4 regions of the Pararhizobium sp. DWP3-4 genome follow, and region 1 is predicted to be linked to each of the others. Evidence: predicted binding sites of a transcription regulator. Region 1 holds the regulator's gene; each other region holds the start of a gene.
The links. The regulator LexA, encoded in region 1, represses DNA repair genes until DNA is damaged. The targets are predictions, from matches to a motif close to TGTTCNNNNTGTGTTCNG.
Positions count from the first base shown of each region.

Region 1 (4,211 bases):
GCAGTCCGCCGCCGCTCGGCATCCAGCAGCGCCACGCCGCTGCCGGTAGACACTTTGGCGTAAGCGCTGCCATCGATACGCCGAAACAGCGCATCTCCCGATTCGCCGTGACGATAGGCAGTCCACTGGCTTCCCAGAGAAAATCCTGGCAACCGGGCCGTACCGGATCGAAAGTCAGTCACGTATCATCCCCCACGGCCTGTTTAGCGAAGGCGAATTGCGCCCCCGCACCACATAGATTTTGGCAACCGCAATTTCACCGTCACTGAACAGAAAGCCGGGTTTTTGCGCGGTTTCTTTTTGCTGACAAAGGTCGAAGGGCGCGGGGACTTCTGCCAAACCGGTGCATTCGTGAAGCTGAGATTCGACACAACACCGCGACCTTTGCATTGCTGTTGATGATCGAAGGGCTAGGTGCCCCGCTGGTGGCGATGACCGATGATACCGCAAACTACCATGCCACGCCGGTTACCGGCCGACCCATTCGCCTCGAATCAAAAAGGCCTTGCTTTTTCAGCAAGGCCTTTGAAAACTGGCTCCCCGGGCCGGATTCGAACCGGCGACCTGTCGATTAACAGTCGAATGCTCTACCGCTGAGCTACCAGGGATCATCTGCGGCGGTATGTCCTGCAGAAGTGAGGCTGCTAATACAAATGCTTTTCCGATTTGCCAAGCGGTTTTTCAAAAAAAACGCACAATCTTGTCAGACTGTGGAGAACTTCCCATCTGTGGGAGGCAGCGCATTCCGGCTGCCTGCGAGCCAAACCCTTGGCATTGCGGGACTGTAGCATAACGGGCACGCGCTTTACGCTTGATAGGTGGAATATATGGCAGAACCGCAAAAAACGAAAAAATTCGGCATCGACGCGCGAACGCATGAACTGGTCATTGGTTCATGGCGGATGCGGCTGCCGCAATCGCGTCTATTGCGCATCACCATCGGCGGCACGTTGATTTTTGGCGGCATCCTCGGGTTTCTGCCGGTCCTCGGATTCTGGATGGTGCCGCTGGGGTTCCTTGTCCTGTCGCATGATCTCGCCTTCGTCAGGCGCCGGCGACGCAGGCTATCGGTGTGGTGGGCGCGAAAATGGCAAGCGTCCAATTAGAACACCGTAACAGCTGCTGTTTCAGGACATCATGCTAGGGGGTGTCGATCGTTCCTTGATTGGGCCGCGTCGCCACACCGGCTGCCGGGGCATTCTCCTGGACTCGGGGTCGCGGCATTAACCTCTGTGCTCTTGCTAAACATTCCCGCACCTCAAAGCCAGCAACACCAGCCGCCCAAGAAATCCTGACATGCCTTTTGGCATTTAGCTGTGCGGTTCGGTTTGTCTTTTCCGGCGAAAACGACATTGCCACGCTCATCGACATGCCGTGCCATTACATCCATCAGTCTTTTTTGGAGCCACGGTCCTTACAAACGAACCGCTCCAGGTTGTGCAGAGGTTCTGTAATACGGCCCACTTCTGCGCGAGCGGGAATACTCCGGTGAAAACAGTAGGATGAAAGGACCCGATCCGATCGTTTGTGTCGCCATGTGCCCTTTGAAAACATTCGATGATTTTTAAGCACTTGCGGAACACATATGGAACAGATAATGTTCGTTCTTGATTTGTTTCTCGATTCTGGAGTGATCGTTCATGCTGACCCGCAAGCAACAGGAACTGCTTCTGTTCATTCACGAAAGAATGAAAGAGTCGGGTGTGCCTCCATCGTTCGATGAAATGAAGGATGCGCTGGATCTGGCCTCAAAATCCGGCATTCACCGGCTGATCACAGCGCTTGAGGAGAGGGGGTTTATCCGCCGCCTTCCCAACCGTGCGCGTGCACTGGAGGTGATCAAGTTGCCGGAGGCCTATTCGATGAGCCTCCAACCCAAGCGGGGCTTTTCACCGAGCATCATTCAGGGCAGTCTTGGCGTGCAACCGGCCCCTGCAGCTCCCGCCAAAGCCGCCGCAAACAGCGATACGGTCTCGATACCGGTGATGGGCAGGATTGCCGCCGGTGTGCCGATCTCGGCGATCCAGAACAACACGCATGATATTTCCGTGCCCCTCGAGATGGTCGGCGCAGGCGAGCATTATGCACTTGAAGTACGCGGCGATTCGATGATCGAGGCAGGTATTCTGGATGGCGACACGGTCATCATCCGCAACACGAACAGCGCCAGCCCGGGCGAAATCGTCGTCGCTTTGGTTGATGACGAGGAAGCGACGCTGAAGCGTTTTCGACGGAAAGGGGCGTCGATCGCACTGGAGGCCGCCAACCCTGCCTACGAAACCCGCATCTTCGGGCCTGACCGGGTCAAGATACAGGGGAAACTTGTCGGACTGATCCGCCGTTACCATTGAACGGACCACGTCTTCTGCCCGCATGATCAGGTGATAACCGAGCGATGCGCACTGCAACGCAAAAAAACTCGAATGACGATGGAAAACGGCCGCAGAGCTCGGAGCGACAAGGCGTTGGCGATGCGTTGGATTTGAGATCACGTCTTCTCAGCGCTGCTTTCAAACTTGGTACTTGGCAGGACTTGGTTTCAGCCAAGTCAACCAGCGGCGGGGCCGCTCCATCATTCAACACGGCGGAGATGGCGCCTGACTATGGGGCGACTTTCGAAACCCGCCTTCCATTCCCTTCGGTAATGCACCAATCGATCAGGGCAGGGGCGTTGCGAATTTTCATCGGCTGCTGTGATCTCGTTCCGGTTTGTCGGAGGCCAACTTAAGCGTCGCCTCAGGGTTGTGACGACAGATCGGAAATATCATTTCGGAACTGGCCAAGAGCGTTTTTGAGAAATATCCTCTTGCGATTTGTCTAGGATCATTCTAAACCGCCGCCACAGTTCGACTATTTGAACTCGTGAGGCCTCGTGGCGGAGTGGTGACGCAGAGGACTGCAAATCCTTGCACCCCGGTTCAATTCCGGGCGAGGCCTCCAAATTTCCCACAGATGTCAGTCTCAGGCGGAAACGAGCAACGGCGTTGCCGTTTCGACCAAGGTCGATTACGGCGCGAGCAAATCCTTCCACGCGATTTTTTCAGGCAGAACCTCTGGACCGTTGTTTTAATCCGGCACTCTTGATCAGGAAGAGACAAGCAGTCGGCAACAATGGATGGGCGTTCCGCGTCCACCGTTGCGGTCGGGATATCACGGACCGGGGCTAATCAATGATAATAGAAGCAGGCGCAATCGGCCTTGCTGTCATCCGGTTTCGTCCAGACGCGTACCGCCAGTTTTTTGGCTGCACCTGTTTCGTCCAGCCGAAGTCCGAGCAGTGACACGGCCGCAAGCTTCGGGTTGACCGCATCGATCTCGATGGTGGATCCGACCTGATGGACGCCCTGCTTCGGGGTCCAAGTGAAAAACTGCACGCTGTAATGCATTGCATTCTCCTTCGCCGGCTTGCAGCACATACGTTCAAGTGGGGAACAGACGCTGCAACACGCTGGTCACGGGCGCTCCACTGCTGAATGCGTACTCAATGCGTAGGAGTGACGATAACATAATTTGGCAGCCGGGGAAACAATCTCGCCATAATATGCACCGAACGATCACTGCTCATCATCCATCCGCACGGCATGCATCGCCTGTGAAATGCGCATGACGCATTTTGATGCTGCGGCCCCCAATGATCACCAGCAATGGCGGTAACCCGCCGTTAACGCTGGTGGCAGTTCGACTGCCTGTTCATGCCGAAATACGGCACCTGCCGTATGTCTCTTGCACCCCTCCTGCGTGCATTTCTCCCGGCGTCGATGACAGAATCGCGGCTTGACCGGGATGGCTTCATCAACGCCGTTCTGAACAAGGGGCGGCGCTACCGGTTGGAGGAGCCGCTATGTTGCCACTGGAACAGTTGATGCCGTTCGCCTTTGCGACTCTGATTTTCGCTTGCATGCCAGGCCCTGCCATTCTCTACATGACGGCACAGACACTGGCGCACGGGCCGCGGGCCGGATTGATGGCGGCCTTCGGTATTCATCTGGGCTGCTACGTTCATATCGTCGCGACAGCATTGGGTTTGGCGGCGATTCTCGACCAAGCGCCCGCCGTTTACAATGTCATCAAATTCGCCGGCGCCGCCTATCTCGTGTGGTTGGGTGTCACCATGTTTCTTGGCCGCCGGCGGGACGGCGAAAAAATTGCCAACGCAGCGCCCGGCGTTCTGCGTGACAGTATCGTCGTCGAGGTCCTCAATCCCAAGACCG
Region 1 is NZ_JAFCXF010000001.1:1,049,936-1,054,146, forward strand. Features, by position in the region: gene ACP7E6_RS04975 (APH(3'') family aminoglycoside O-phosphotransferase) at 1-152, opposite strand, end outside; tRNA gene ACP7E6_RS04980 (tRNA-Asn) at 534-608, opposite strand; gene ACP7E6_RS04985 (hypothetical protein) at 828-1,106, shown strand; gene lexA (transcriptional repressor LexA) at 1,641-2,351, shown strand; tRNA gene ACP7E6_RS04995 (tRNA-Cys) at 2,867-2,940, shown strand; gene ACP7E6_RS05000 (hypothetical protein) at 3,168-3,386, opposite strand; gene ACP7E6_RS05005 (LysE family translocator) at 3,842-4,211, shown strand, end outside.

Region 2 (4,211 bases), on a different contig from region 1:
CTATCGTGGCCACTTCGACGGATTGAGTGGGGATCTGTGAAACACTTGGCCGCAACGTCGCGTCCGACAGCAATGCCGGTTCTTTCTCTTTCGGCTGGAACAGCAACGGATCGGAGATCGCAACCGGCGTCAGCTGGCGATCGGAGATCAGCACATGCAAACCACGCCCGGTCATCTTGAACAGCTGTTTGGCAAAGGCGTCCGGCAGCCGCACGCAGCCATGCGAGGCCGGATAGCTTGGAACGTGATTGGAGGCGTGCAGCGCGATGCCCGACCAGGTCAGACGCTGCATGAACGGCATCGGGGCGTTCGAATAGATGTTCGACTTGTGAAACCGGCGTTTTTCCAGGATCGAGAAAATGCCTGTCGGCGTCGAATGGCCGGCTTTGCCCGTCGAGACATTCGACGTGGCGACGACTGTGTTGCCGTCATAGACCACCAGCGATTGCTGGTCCCGCGACACGACGATCTGCAGGGGAGCCTGCTCGCCCGCGAATGCCACGCTGGCAGACAGGGCGGAGGCGAGGCCGAGACCAAATGTAAAACGCAAAACCATGAGGAACATCCGGACGCAACAAACACAACATCAGCCTAGCCTGAGAGGTTTAAGGAAACTTTGCTGCTCCGCGCGGAACACGGGAATGTGAAGCCGGTTATTTTCGCCGGCCCTTGCCGAACGTATAGCCGGTCTCGACCGTCGCCTTGCCGAATTTGTCGCGCAGCGTATTGATCGCGGCTTCCGCCGCCGCGCGCCGCGTCGCCTGCGTATCGACGAGATCGGGCGGATCGGCAAGGTCGGGATTGGAGAGGTCGGAGACACCGATGCCGATCAGGCGGAATTTCGTGCCGTCGGTCTCCTTGTCCAGAAGCTGCATGCCGGTGCGGAAAATCCGGTCGGCAAGCCGGGTCGGGCTGTCGAGACGGCGGTTGCGCGTCCGGCTCTTGAAGTCGGCGGTCTTCAGCTTGAGCACGACGGTCTGGCCGGCAATGTCGGCCTTGCGCAGCCGGTGGGCCACCTGTTCGCTCAACCGGCGCAGATGCGTCACCAGGTCGTCATAGTTACAGAGGTCGTCGTTGAATGTCGTTTCCGAGGAAACGCTCTTGGCTTCACCGTCGATATCGACGGTGCGCTCGTCCTGGCCGCGTGACAGCCGGTAGAGGCGCTGCCCCATCGTGCCGTAGCGCTTCATCAGGTCGGTTTCGTCCATTGTCTGCAATTGGCCTATGGTGCGGATACCGTCGCGCTCCAGGGTTGCCGCAAAGGCCTTGCCGACGCCCCAGATCAGCGTCACTGACCTGTCTTTCAGAAAATCCAGCGCCTCGGCAGCGCCAATGACCGAAAAGCCGCGCGGCTTCTGCAGGTCGGACGCCACCTTGGCGAGGAACTTGCAATAGGACAGGCCTACCGAAACGGTAATGCCGATTTCCTGTTCGATCCGCCGGGCGAATTTTGCCAGTGTGCGGGCAGGGGGATCGTGATGCAGGCGCTCGGTGCCTTTCAGCTCCAGAAAGGCCTCGTCGATCGACAGCGGCTGAACCAGCGGCGTCAGTTCCTGCATCAGCGTGCGCACCTGGCGGCCGACCCGCACGTATTTCTCCATGTCCGGCTTGATGACGACGGCCTGCGGACAGGCCTCCAGCGCCTTGAACATCGGCATGGCGGAGCGCACCCCATGGATGCGGGCGATATAGCAGGCGGTGGACACGACACCGCGCTTGCCGCCGCCGATGATCACCGGTTTGTCGGCAAGGTCCGGATTGTCCCGTTTCTCCACCGAGGCATAGAAGGCGTCGCAATCGATATGGGCGAGCGTCAGCTGATAGAGTTCTGAATGATAGAGCAGGCGTGGGCTGCCGCAGGCCCGGCAACGGCGAATGCCGGCCGGTTGGCCCGTGAGACAGTCTCGGCAAAACCCTGGAAACTGCTGCGCGTCTGTTTGCATCGATCAGAACAAAAGTTGAACATTTTCACGATACGCCCTAAACTGACGAGTCTCAAGACATGGGAAGGCAATCTTTGACCTCCCCAGGAAAGGTCAGCTTGAGCGATTTTTGTGCCCAGCGTCGGTTTTCCGGCCGGCATTCACCGCAGCAGATGCGTGCGGATGATCGCGGCTGCGTCCGTCCAGCGCTCCGCCTTGGCGATACCGTCGCCCGGATCGGGTGCCATCGCCCGGAACTGGTCGTTGGCCATCAGGTTGATCAGCAGGCAATCTGGCGCATGGGTCTGAACGGACTGCAGATTGCGCAGGATATCGTCGATGAATACCAGCGGCACGTCGCGGGCATCGTGCAGGCGCTTGATGATCGGTCCCTTTGGCTCTTCGCTGGCAAGCAGGGGATAGTGCAAGCCGTGGCGGTCGAGCAGCGACCGGCGTGTGCCGCTGTGACGTGGCGGCATCGCGGTCAGGAAGATGATATCCGCTTCAGCGGAAAGCCCGGCCAGGGTATCGACAACGCGATCTGCCGGCGTCTGCCACTGGTCCTGCAGCCGGAAGAAAGTCTCCAGCAGTTCGCTCGTTTTCGCGTCCTCGACCGGCAAGCCGCTGTCAAGCTCTACGATATTGCCATGCAGGCGAAAGGAGCGGGGCAGAAGATCACGGCCGCACGCGCGCAGGAAGTTGCCAAATGGTGTCAGGAATTCAAGCACAACCTCATCGATGTCGCAGACGATCAGCGGCCGGTCGGTCAGACGGATATGGTTGAGATCAAGCGTATCCGTCACAGTCAGAAATCTCCCGGATTGTCCGGGCCAGACAGGATCGCATGGGCACGCACCACATCCTCGGGCCGCGTGCCGGTCGCCGCGCAGAAATCCATGAGGGTCGGCTCATGGCCCATGAGGAAATCGACGATGCCGGCAAGGAAACCGGGGTCGGCGGCGGCTTGGCGCATGGATGATGGATCGGTGCCCGTCAGTGCCAGGAAACGTCCGAGCAGTTCCGGTTCGTTTGCAAGCCAGCCGAGGATGGAAATCGCTGTTTCTTCGGATGGGGTCACGTCCAGATGTCCTTCTTGCATTCGGGCAATTTTCTACGGAATATTACCGGTTTTTCAACCAAATCGCTGTAGCTTCAAGCTTCCGGGGCGATGAGCCCAACCGCGCCGCAACTTATAGCGATGCGACGGCCATGCAAGCCGGAACCGCAAATCAAGGGATCGAAATGCCCAAACAGGTTATGATTGTTGAAGACAATGAGCTGAACATGAAGCTCTTTCGTGACCTGATCGAGGCATCCGGATACACGACGATTCAGACCCGGAATGGTATGGAAGCCCTTGATCTTGCGCGCAAACATCGCCCTGACCTGATCCTGATGGACATCCAGCTTCCGGAGGTTTCCGGGCTGGAGGTGACCAAATGGCTGAAGGAAGACGACGAATTGCATGTTATCCCGGTGATCGCCGTCACGGCGTTCGCAATGAAGGGCGACGAAGAGCGCATCCGGCAGGGAGGCTGCGAGGCCTATGTCTCCAAGCCCATCTCGGTGCCGAAATTTATCGAGACGATCAAGACTTATTTGGGCGATGCCTGATGCAGCGCCAGGGGTTTCCAGCAGGAATGCCCCTCAACGATATTCTTGCGCGTGAAACGGCATTGAAAGTTGAACCGGCTTTCTGTTTCAGGCGCGTATTGGCAGGAAAGATTGCATGACTGCACGGATCCTCGTCGTCGATGACATCCCGGCCAACGTCAAGTTGCTCGAGGCGCGCCTTGTGGCTGAGTATTTTGATGTGCTGACGGCAGCCGATGGTTATGAGGCTTTGGCAATCTGCGAGAAACAGCCGGTCGATCTCATCCTGCTCGATATTATGATGCCGGGTATTGACGGGTTTGAAGTCTGTGAACGGCTCAAGTCGAACCCGCGCACGGCGCATATTCCCGTCGTCATGGTCACCGCGCTTGATCAGCCATCGGACCGCGTGAGAGGGCTGAAGGCCGGCGCTGACGATTTTCTCACCAAGCCCGTCAACGACCTGCAACTGATGTCGCGCGTCAAAAGCCTGGTTCGGCTGAAGAATGTCAGCGACGAGCTGCGCCTTCGCGCCGAAACCGCCCACAATGTCGGTCTGCAGGATATGACCTCTTCGGATCGGCCTGACGAGTTCGGCAATGTCCTGCTTGTCGATGGCAGGGGCAGTTCGCAGGAGCGCATCATCCGGGCCTTGAAGCCGGTCGCGGAAGTGACGGCGATGTCGGATCCGCAGGC
Region 2 is NZ_JAFCXF010000004.1:76,408-80,618, forward strand. Features, by position in the region: gene ACP7E6_RS12055 (L,D-transpeptidase family protein) at 1-550, opposite strand, end outside; gene ACP7E6_RS12060 (DNA polymerase IV) at 654-1,943, opposite strand; gene ACP7E6_RS12065 (hypothetical protein) at 2,084-2,731, opposite strand; gene ACP7E6_RS12070 (DUF3572 domain-containing protein) at 2,728-3,000, opposite strand; gene ACP7E6_RS12075 (response regulator) at 3,165-3,536, shown strand; gene ACP7E6_RS12080 (PleD family two-component system response regulator) at 3,652-4,211, shown strand, end outside.
Region 2: a site for LexA is predicted at 1,948-1,965, ahead of ACP7E6_RS12060 (DNA polymerase IV). Genes of this name have one in related genera too.

Region 3 (4,211 bases), on a different contig from region 1:
CCCCTCCTCGCGCGTGGATGGCTGCCTGGCCTGCACCTGCCGCTGGGCCGTCTTGTCCACCGTGCAGTAGGCGTGCTTTTGGTCGCGACCGTTGTTGTTCACGTCGCTGGCCTGTGGATCACCAGCCCTCCCGACATAGTCGACGCGCTACTGTTGCGCTCGCCAACACCGTTTTCTGTCTGGGGGGTGGCATCCATGTGGGCTCTCTTTGCAGCCGCGCTACTCTCTCTGTTGCGGCGGCGTCTCTCGCCGCGTTCCTGGCGCGTCGGCCACGCGAGCCTCGTCAGCATCGTAGTGCTTGGTGGTGCAGTCCACGCAATGTTGATCGAGGGCACGATGACCACAACGTCGAAGGCCGTGCTGTGCGGTCTCGCCATGACAGCAACCATGGCCGCGGTAGCGACCCCGTGGCTGCGTGCAAGAAGGCGCGCTCCAGGTAAGGAATGACCTTCTGGACCTCATGAGGACCGTCGTCGAATGGCGTTCGTTTCGTCACCACCCAACCCGGCGTATCCGAATTGCGGCCGAAACTTACATGGCAACGCCCTATTGCTCATTGCTTTGGATTCCGGTGGAGACGGCACAGCTCTCGTCTTATAGCCGCTCCCATTCGCCTGCTACAAGGTCATGGCCTGGAAGCTTGTCCAACTCCACCGCCTTGATTAGATTCGAACAACTGGCCTCGATTTACCTGTTCGACTTAGGAATTTGTTCTCAATGCATGAGAATTTGGCTGAGGAACAGTTTCGTACGCTCATGCTGCGGGTTGGTGAAGAATTCCTCCGGACTCCCCTCTTCGATGATCTGGCCGGAATTCATGAAAATCACCCGATCGGCAACCGCTCGCGCAAAAACCCATCTCGTGGGTGACGCAGACCATCGTCATGCCGTCACGAGCAAGGCTCGACATCGTATCAAGAACTTCCGAGACCATTTCCGGATCCAGTGCTGAAGTCGGCTCGTCAAATAGCATGACGGCCGGCTCCATGCAGAGGCTGCGGGCGATCGCGACGCGCTGTTGCTGGCGCCGGTTGAAGCAGCGGATCAGCGTGGATTTCCCAGAGCCGGAAGGGCCGCCCTCGTCTGCATTGAGCACCCCGCATGACGAGTGCAAATCGACATTCAGGCTTGCGCTGATTGTCGAAAAGCTCCAGTCTGGCTCCCTCGACGTTGCCGGCTAGGACTACCCCCATCTTCTAAGTCCCGACAGGCCCCCTGCCCCCAAATCCACTGACCCATGGCTGAAAAATTGGATCAAGAACTATAAAAGGCTTTCGTCATCGACGATTTCGAGACGATTAAAGTCCTCGTCAAGCAAGGCATCGACGTGAACTCGGTCGATGCCAGGGATGGAAGCTCGATTCTGCTTCGCGCCGTCATCGAAAATGATAAGAGCACGGTCGATCTGCTGCTTGAAAAGCATGCCGATTCAAATAAGTCGGACCGTCGAAAGATGACACCGCTCCACTATGCGGCGCTTTACAAGCACATCGATGTGGCTCGGGCATTGATCAATGCCGGCGCCTTTGTAGACGCACAGGATCAAGGCGGCAGCACGCCATTGGCCTATGCGGCGAGCGACAGAAGGGACGGATATCTCGAGATGGTAAAACTGTTGGTTGCTGGTGGGGCAAATGCCGATTTACGAATCAAGGATGGCAGATTGCTACTCGAATTCTACGGAATTTCCTTGAAAGATGAATGACGTATCGGTGAGAACGCTGATTGAAGAACTCGTGGATAGTGACATACGCACTTTAGCCGATCGCGAGCAATACCTTGGCTATGCCAAGAATGTCCGTGCGGGGCATCACGAATTAGCCATTACCGGCAATGCGTTCAGCGTGAAACTCACACGCGAGGGGGTGTTGATAGAGAGTCTCTGGGACGAAGCTATGGCTCTCGAACGTATGACACTGGACCAATTCATTGCAAAGGCTGAAATGATCTGCATCGTTTCGCTCGGCCGATGCCCAGCAAAGGGAGCGGCTCAGAGGGAAGAACGCTGATGCGCCACCGTGTCGTGGCGGCCATTGGTTGACCGAAGTCTATTCCCTCTATCGGGCGCCGGCATCGGCGCAGCGCGATGCCGATGGTGCCGGACGTTTCCGCCGCAACCTGCAGTCATCTGGAAGCCGTCATCGGAAGACGAACTAACTCTGCGACAACGGCGCCAAGCCCGTCAAACGCAGACCCTTGCTCTGGGCTTTCCAGCGGCGATCGCAGCTGATATGTTCATTATTTGTTCTTGTTATCCCGACGAGTCAGTTCTGATTCGGACGGTAGGCATGGCGGTGAGTTAGGAACGCGACGCACATGCGACGGGCATCCAAACCAAAACGGCCGGGACAGACTGGCAACTATCGGGGATCACGGCATGACGGTTTCCTATTTGGGAAAACTGAACGAGCAGCAGAGGCAGGCTGTGCAATTCGGCGTTGGACTGGCAGACGGACAAGTGGCGGGACCGCTACTAATCATCGCCGGCGCCGGATCCGGCAAGACCAATACCTTGGCGCATCGGGTGGCGCATCTGATCGTCAACGGCGCCGATCCGCGGCGCATGCTGCTGATGACATTTTCCCGTCGAGCGGCGTCCGAAATGGCGCGCCGTGTGGAGCGGATCTGCAAACATGTGCTTGGCGCCAATTCCGGCATTCTCGCCGACGCGCTGGCCTGGTCTGGCACGTTTCACGGGATCGGGGCACGGTTGCTGCGGATCTATGCCGAGCAGATTGGACTGAACGTAGATTTCACCATCCATGATCGCGAGGACAGTGCCGACCTGATGAACCTTGCCCGTCACGAACTCGGGTTGTCCAAGACCGAGAGCCGATTTCCGACCAAGGGCACCTGCCTGTCAATCTATTCGCGAGTGGTCAACTCGCAGACACCGCTGAATGAAATCCTGCGCCAGCACTTTCCATGGGTGGTGACCTGGGAAGAACAACTAAAGCAGCTGTTTGCTGCTTATGTCGAAGCCAAGCAGGTCCAGAACGTCCTCGATTACGACGACCTGCTGCTATACTGGGCCCAGATGGTCAGCGATCCTGATCTTGCCGACGATATTGGCAACCGCTTTGACCATGTGATGGTTGACGAATACCAGGATACCAACAGGCTTCAGGCCTCGGTGCTGATGGCGCTTAAACCCGGCGGTCGTGGTCTGACCGTGGTTGGCGACGATGCGCAATCGATCTATTCGTTTCGGGCAGCAACCGTTCGCAACATCCTCAATTTCCCATCATCCTTCAGTCCGGCCGCCGATATCATCACCCTCGACCGCAATTACCGCTCGACGCAGCCGATCCTGGCTGCGGCAAACGGCGTCATCGATCTGGCGCGCGAGCGCTTCACCAAGAACCTGTGGACCGACCGGCAATCGCTGGAGCGACCGAAACTCGTCACCGTCAAGGATGAAACCGAGCAGGCAAACTTCATCGTCGACCAGGTGCTGGCCAATCGCGAGACCGGCATGACGCTGAAGAACCAGGCCGTGTTGTTCCGCACGTCCAGTCATAGCGGTCCGCTCGAGGTTGAGCTGACCCGCCGCAACATTCCCTTCGTCAAATTCGGCGGCCTGAAGTTTCTCGACAGCGCCCATGTGAAGGACATGCTGGCCGTTCTGCGGTTTGCCCAGAACCCGCGCGACCGCGTCGCCGGCTTTCGCCTGCTGCAGATGCTGCCGGGGATCGGGCCAAAGACGGCCGGCAATATTCTCGAGACGATCGCGACCGACCCGGAGCCGCTGCTGGCCCTGGCTGAAATCCCGCCTCCGCCCAAGACCGGCGAAGACTGGACATCCTTCGTTCAGTTGCTCGCAAACCTGCGCAAGACCGAAGATGGCTGGCCCTCGGATATCGGTCAGGCACGCCTCTGGTATGAACCGCATCTCGATCGCATCCATGAGGATGCCGACACCCGCAAGGCCGACCTGCTGCAGCTCGAGCAGATCGCCAGTGGATACCCCTCGCGCGAACGCTTCCTGACCGAACTGACGCTCGATCCGCCTGACGCCACCAGCGACCAGGCCGGGGTGCCGCTGCTCGACGAAGACTATCTGATCCTGTCGACCATCCATTCGGCCAAAGGCCAGGAATGGCGCGCTGTCTTCATGCTCAATGTGGTCGACGGTTGCATACCCTCAGATCTTGGAACCGGCACGACCCAGGAACTGGAGGAGGAGCGCCGGCTGCTTTATGTCGCCATGA
Region 3 is NZ_JAFCXF010000027.1:1,173-5,383, forward strand. Features, by position in the region: gene ACP7E6_RS28740 (ferric reductase-like transmembrane domain-containing protein) at 1-447, shown strand, start outside; partial or broken gene glnQ (glutamine ABC transporter ATP-binding protein GlnQ) at 715-1,024, opposite strand; gene ACP7E6_RS28750 (ankyrin repeat domain-containing protein) at 1,298-1,705, shown strand; gene ACP7E6_RS28755 (hypothetical protein) at 1,698-2,009, shown strand; partial or broken gene ACP7E6_RS28760 (damage-inducible mutagenesis protein) at 1,957-2,202, opposite strand; gene ACP7E6_RS28765 (ATP-dependent helicase) at 2,378-4,211, shown strand, end outside.
Region 3: a site for LexA is predicted at 2,233-2,250, ahead of ACP7E6_RS28765 (ATP-dependent helicase). Genes of this name have one in related genera too.

Region 4 (4,211 bases), on a different contig from region 1:
AAAACTGAAGGCGAAGAACGCCAGGATGACATTGACCACCGCATCCATGTGCAGAATGTCGTGGTTGAGGATCATCGGCACGCCGATCAACACATTCTTTGCCCATTGATGCACCCGGATCGATTTCAGGGCGGCGAAAGGTGCGGCGCTGCCGAGATCGAGCCGCTCGGCATCATGGGCCCGCCGCCATTTTTCGGCGGCGGCATCGGGTGCCACGACAATCGCCTTGCGCGCGGCATCAAACACCGGCACGTCATCGCGGCTGTTGCCCATATAGTCGAACCCGCCCTCGCCGAACTGTTCGATCAGTTTTTCCCGCTTGCGGCGGCTGGTGAGGTTGATGTCCGTGGTGCTGTGCAGGACGGAGGAAAAAGCGCCGGTATGAGCTGCGACCCCGAGCGCGACGCTTTCGGCGGCGCCGGTGACCAGAATGACTTGCCGGCCGGTTTCGCGTTCGCGTGCCAGGCGTTGAAGTACCGCCTCGCGATAGGGCCAGTCGGCCGCCTGACGTCCGGAGCGCGCAGCAACCTCGTATTTCAGCCGTGCCTTGCCCTTCGCCATCCAGACAAGGACTGCAAACACCATCAACGGATTGCGCAAGAGGATGATCGCCACGCCCTCCCAGAGCGTGTCGGCGGCAAGCAACGTGCCATCGAGATCGACGCACAGCGGAATATGCCGCGTTTCTGTCCGAGCATCCATAGATCAAACCCCGATAATATACCCCTGGGACAGTCCCATGATCAGGTTTCGAAAAAGCAAACAGCGCTCGCCTTAAAGTTTCAAACTACGGCGTTGGTTAACGAATCCCGGATATATTAGGAGCTTCAGTCAAGCCCGATCCAGTTTAACGCATCGCGCCAGTCCGTCATGCGAACGGGGGTGCCATGCGATCCGGTCTGGAACAGCACGAAGCGGCTGGGATAATTGGCTTTCTTCAACGACCGGTAGAACGCAATCTGATCGGCGGCTGCATAGACGCTGTCGTCGCTGCCGTGACTGAAGAAGATCGGCAGTTTCTTTTTGTAGGCGGCACTCTTGTTGAACGTGGGATCGGCAGGCCCCCCCATGATCATCATGCCCTTGAGGGCCGCAACCGCCTGGGGGTTTCGGGTGATGCCCCAGCAGATGAAGCTGCCCATCGAGGCACAGGCTAGCACCACCGGCCTGCCCGGTGATTGCTGTCGGGCAAAGGCGACCAGTCCGGCGATGTCTGCGACACCCGCATCATCGAAGGAGCGGATGCTCGGGGCATAGTAGGCACCGCCGTTTTCAACAGCGAGGTTCTTCAGGCGATTGAAATTGCCGCCGAACGACCAGTCGTTGGCGCCGAGCCGCCGGTCGCCGCCCCGGCCGTGGATGAAGATGACCGTGAATGCCGCACCACTCGGGGCACCGACCCGCAACACATCGAGCGGCCGGTTGGCCAGATCAAGCGTCTCGTTGGCCTGCGCGCGCTTGACACCGAGCGACACATAGGCCCGCCTTACCCGGCGTTCCGGCTCCTGGTCGCGGCCGTGGATATCGCGCATCTTATCGTAATCGATGACGCGGTAATCGCCGTCATCCCCGGTTTCCAGTACCGTTCCGTAGGAAAACAGCTCGTCCTTGAATGGCTTCAGCGGTGCTGCCTGCGCCGGCAAAGCCAAGACGACCATGACAATTGAGGCAAAAACAACGCGAAAGATCAAATGAGCTGTGGACAGGTGCATCCGGAATGTTCCTCTTTTGATCCAAGCCTTGCCATCGGACCTTCCGCAAAGCAACAGTTGGGGCTATTGAAGGCACGATCGGCGTGTTGACGCGTGCGGCTGAGACACAAGGCTGGCCAAGTCGCTCTCGCGCCAGGAATTTGGCAGAATTCCGGCGATTCGTGCAGACATTCATGACGGCCCAGTCCGCACCCCGGCCCGGATCTGAAGCCGCCACCACGGAAAGACATCAAAACAGACTATGACCGACAGCAACGATCTCTTTTCAGCATTGCCCCTGGTACCGAAGCCTGCGACGGATGCCGTCGTGCCGAAGCCGGTCGTTGTGACGCCCGCCGCTCCCGTGGTGGAACAGCGCAGCGGCGCCTCCACGACGCTGAAGGCCGATACCGGCGATTACAATGCCTCGACGATCGAAGTTCTGGAGGGGCTGGAGCCGGTTCGCCGGCGGCCGGGCATGTATATTGGCGGCACCGACGAAAAGGCGCTTCATCACCTGTTTGCCGAAGTCATCGACAATTCGATGGACGAAGCGGTCGCCGGACACGCCAATTTCATCGACGTCCATCTCGACGCCGAAGGCTGCCTGTCGGTCACCGATAACGGCCGCGGTATCCCGGTCGAGAACCATCCGAAATTCCCGGGCAAGTCGACGCTCGAAGTCATCATGACCATCCTGCACGCAGGCGGCAAGTTCGACAGCAAGGTCTACGAGACCTCAGGTGGTCTGCACGGCGTCGGCGTTTCCGTCGTCAACGCGCTTTCGGACATTCTCGAAGTCGAAGTTGCGCGCAATCGCAAGCTCTACCGCCAGCGCTTTTCGCGCGGCATTCCGCAAGGCGGGCTGGAGGAGCTGGGCGATATCCAGAACCGGCGCGGCACCAAGGTGAAATTCCACCCGGACCCGGAGATCTTCGGTTCGCACGCAAAATTCGATCCGGCCCGGCTGTTTCGCATGGCGCGGTCGAAGGCTTATCTGTTCGGCGGCGTCGAAATCCGCTGGTCCTGCGATCCGGCACTGATCGAAGGCACGGATACGCCGGACAAGGCGGTGTTCCACTTCCCCGGCGGCTTGAAGGACTACCTTCAGGCGACGATGGGCAAGGAATTCACCGTCACCCGCGAAATCTTTGCCGGCAAGACGGAAAAGACCGGCGGCCACGGCGCGATGGAATGGGCGGTCACCTGGTATGGCGGCGACAGCGTCGTGCATTCCTATTGCAACACCATTCCGACACCCGAAGGCGGCACGCATGAAGCCGGCTTCCGCATCGCGCTGACCAAGGGCCTGAAGGCCTATGCCGAACTGACGCAGAACAAGCGCGCGGCGATCGTCACTACCGAAGACGTGATGATCTCGGCGGCCGGCATGCTGTCGGTGTTCATCCGCGAACCGGAATTCGTCGGCCAGACCAAGGACAAGCTGGCGACCGTCGAAGCCCAGCGCATCGTCGAAAACGCGCTGCGCGATCCGTTCGACCATTTTCTCGCCGACAACCCGCAGGAAGCCCATAAGCTCTTGGAATGGGTGATCGAGCGCGCCGACGAACGGGTGCGCCGCCGCAAGGAAAAAGAGGTTACCCGCAAATCGGCGGTGCGCAAGCTGCGCCTGCCGGGCAAGCTTGCCGACTGCTCGCAGAATTCGGCCGAGGGCGCCGAACTGTTCATCGTCGAAGGCGATTCGGCTGGCGGCTCGGCCAAGCAGGCACGCAACCGCTCCAACCAGGCGATCCTGCCGCTGCGCGGCAAGATCCTCAATGTTGCCAGCGCCGGCCGTGAAAAGCTTGGAGCCAACCAGCAGATCAGCGATCTCATCCAGGCGCTCGGCTGCGGCACGCGCAGCAAGTACCGCGAGGAGGATTTGCGCTACGAGCGCGTCATCGTCATGACCGATGCCGACGTCGATGGCGCCCATATCGCCTCGCTGCTGATCACGTTCTTCTACCAGGAAATGCCGGAGCTCGTGCGGGGTGGCCATCTTTATCTGGCCGTGCCGCCGCTCTACCGCATCACGCAAGGGGCCAGGACGCTCTACGCCCGCGACGACGCCCATCGGGTGGAACTGATGGAGACGGAATTCAACGGCCGCGGCAAGGTCGAGATCGGCCGCTTCAAGGGACTTGGCGAAATGATGCCGGCGCAGCTGAAGGAAACCACCATGGATCCGGCCAAGCGCACGCTGCTGAAGGTTGCCATCGACGAGGTGGATTTCGAAGGCACGCGCGAAGCCGTCGACAACCTGATGGGCACCAAGGCCGACGCCCGCTTCCGCTTCATTCAGGAACGTGCCGTGTTTGCGGACAACCTGGACATCTAGGTCAAAGCCTTGATAGGCCGATTCAACACGCTGCTGAATTGATTCAACTTTCCGCTCCAACTGACGGAGCGGAAACGATTTTCCCTGCGAGGAACTGACTCTGCGTCAGGCGATGGCTTTTTCCATGAACAGGCTGAGCGGGTCCGGTTGATAAGAACCGAACGGCCCGATCTCGACATAGC
Region 4 is NZ_JAFCXF010000004.1:217,971-222,181, reverse strand. Features, by position in the region: gene ACP7E6_RS12880 (UbiA family prenyltransferase) at 1-702, opposite strand, end outside; gene ACP7E6_RS12875 (alpha/beta hydrolase) at 828-1,712, opposite strand; gene parE (DNA topoisomerase IV subunit B) at 1,954-4,029, shown strand; gene ACP7E6_RS12865 (GNAT family N-acetyltransferase) at 4,135-4,211, opposite strand, start outside.
Region 4: a site for LexA is predicted at 1,719-1,736, ahead of parE (DNA topoisomerase IV subunit B). Genes of this name have one in related genera too.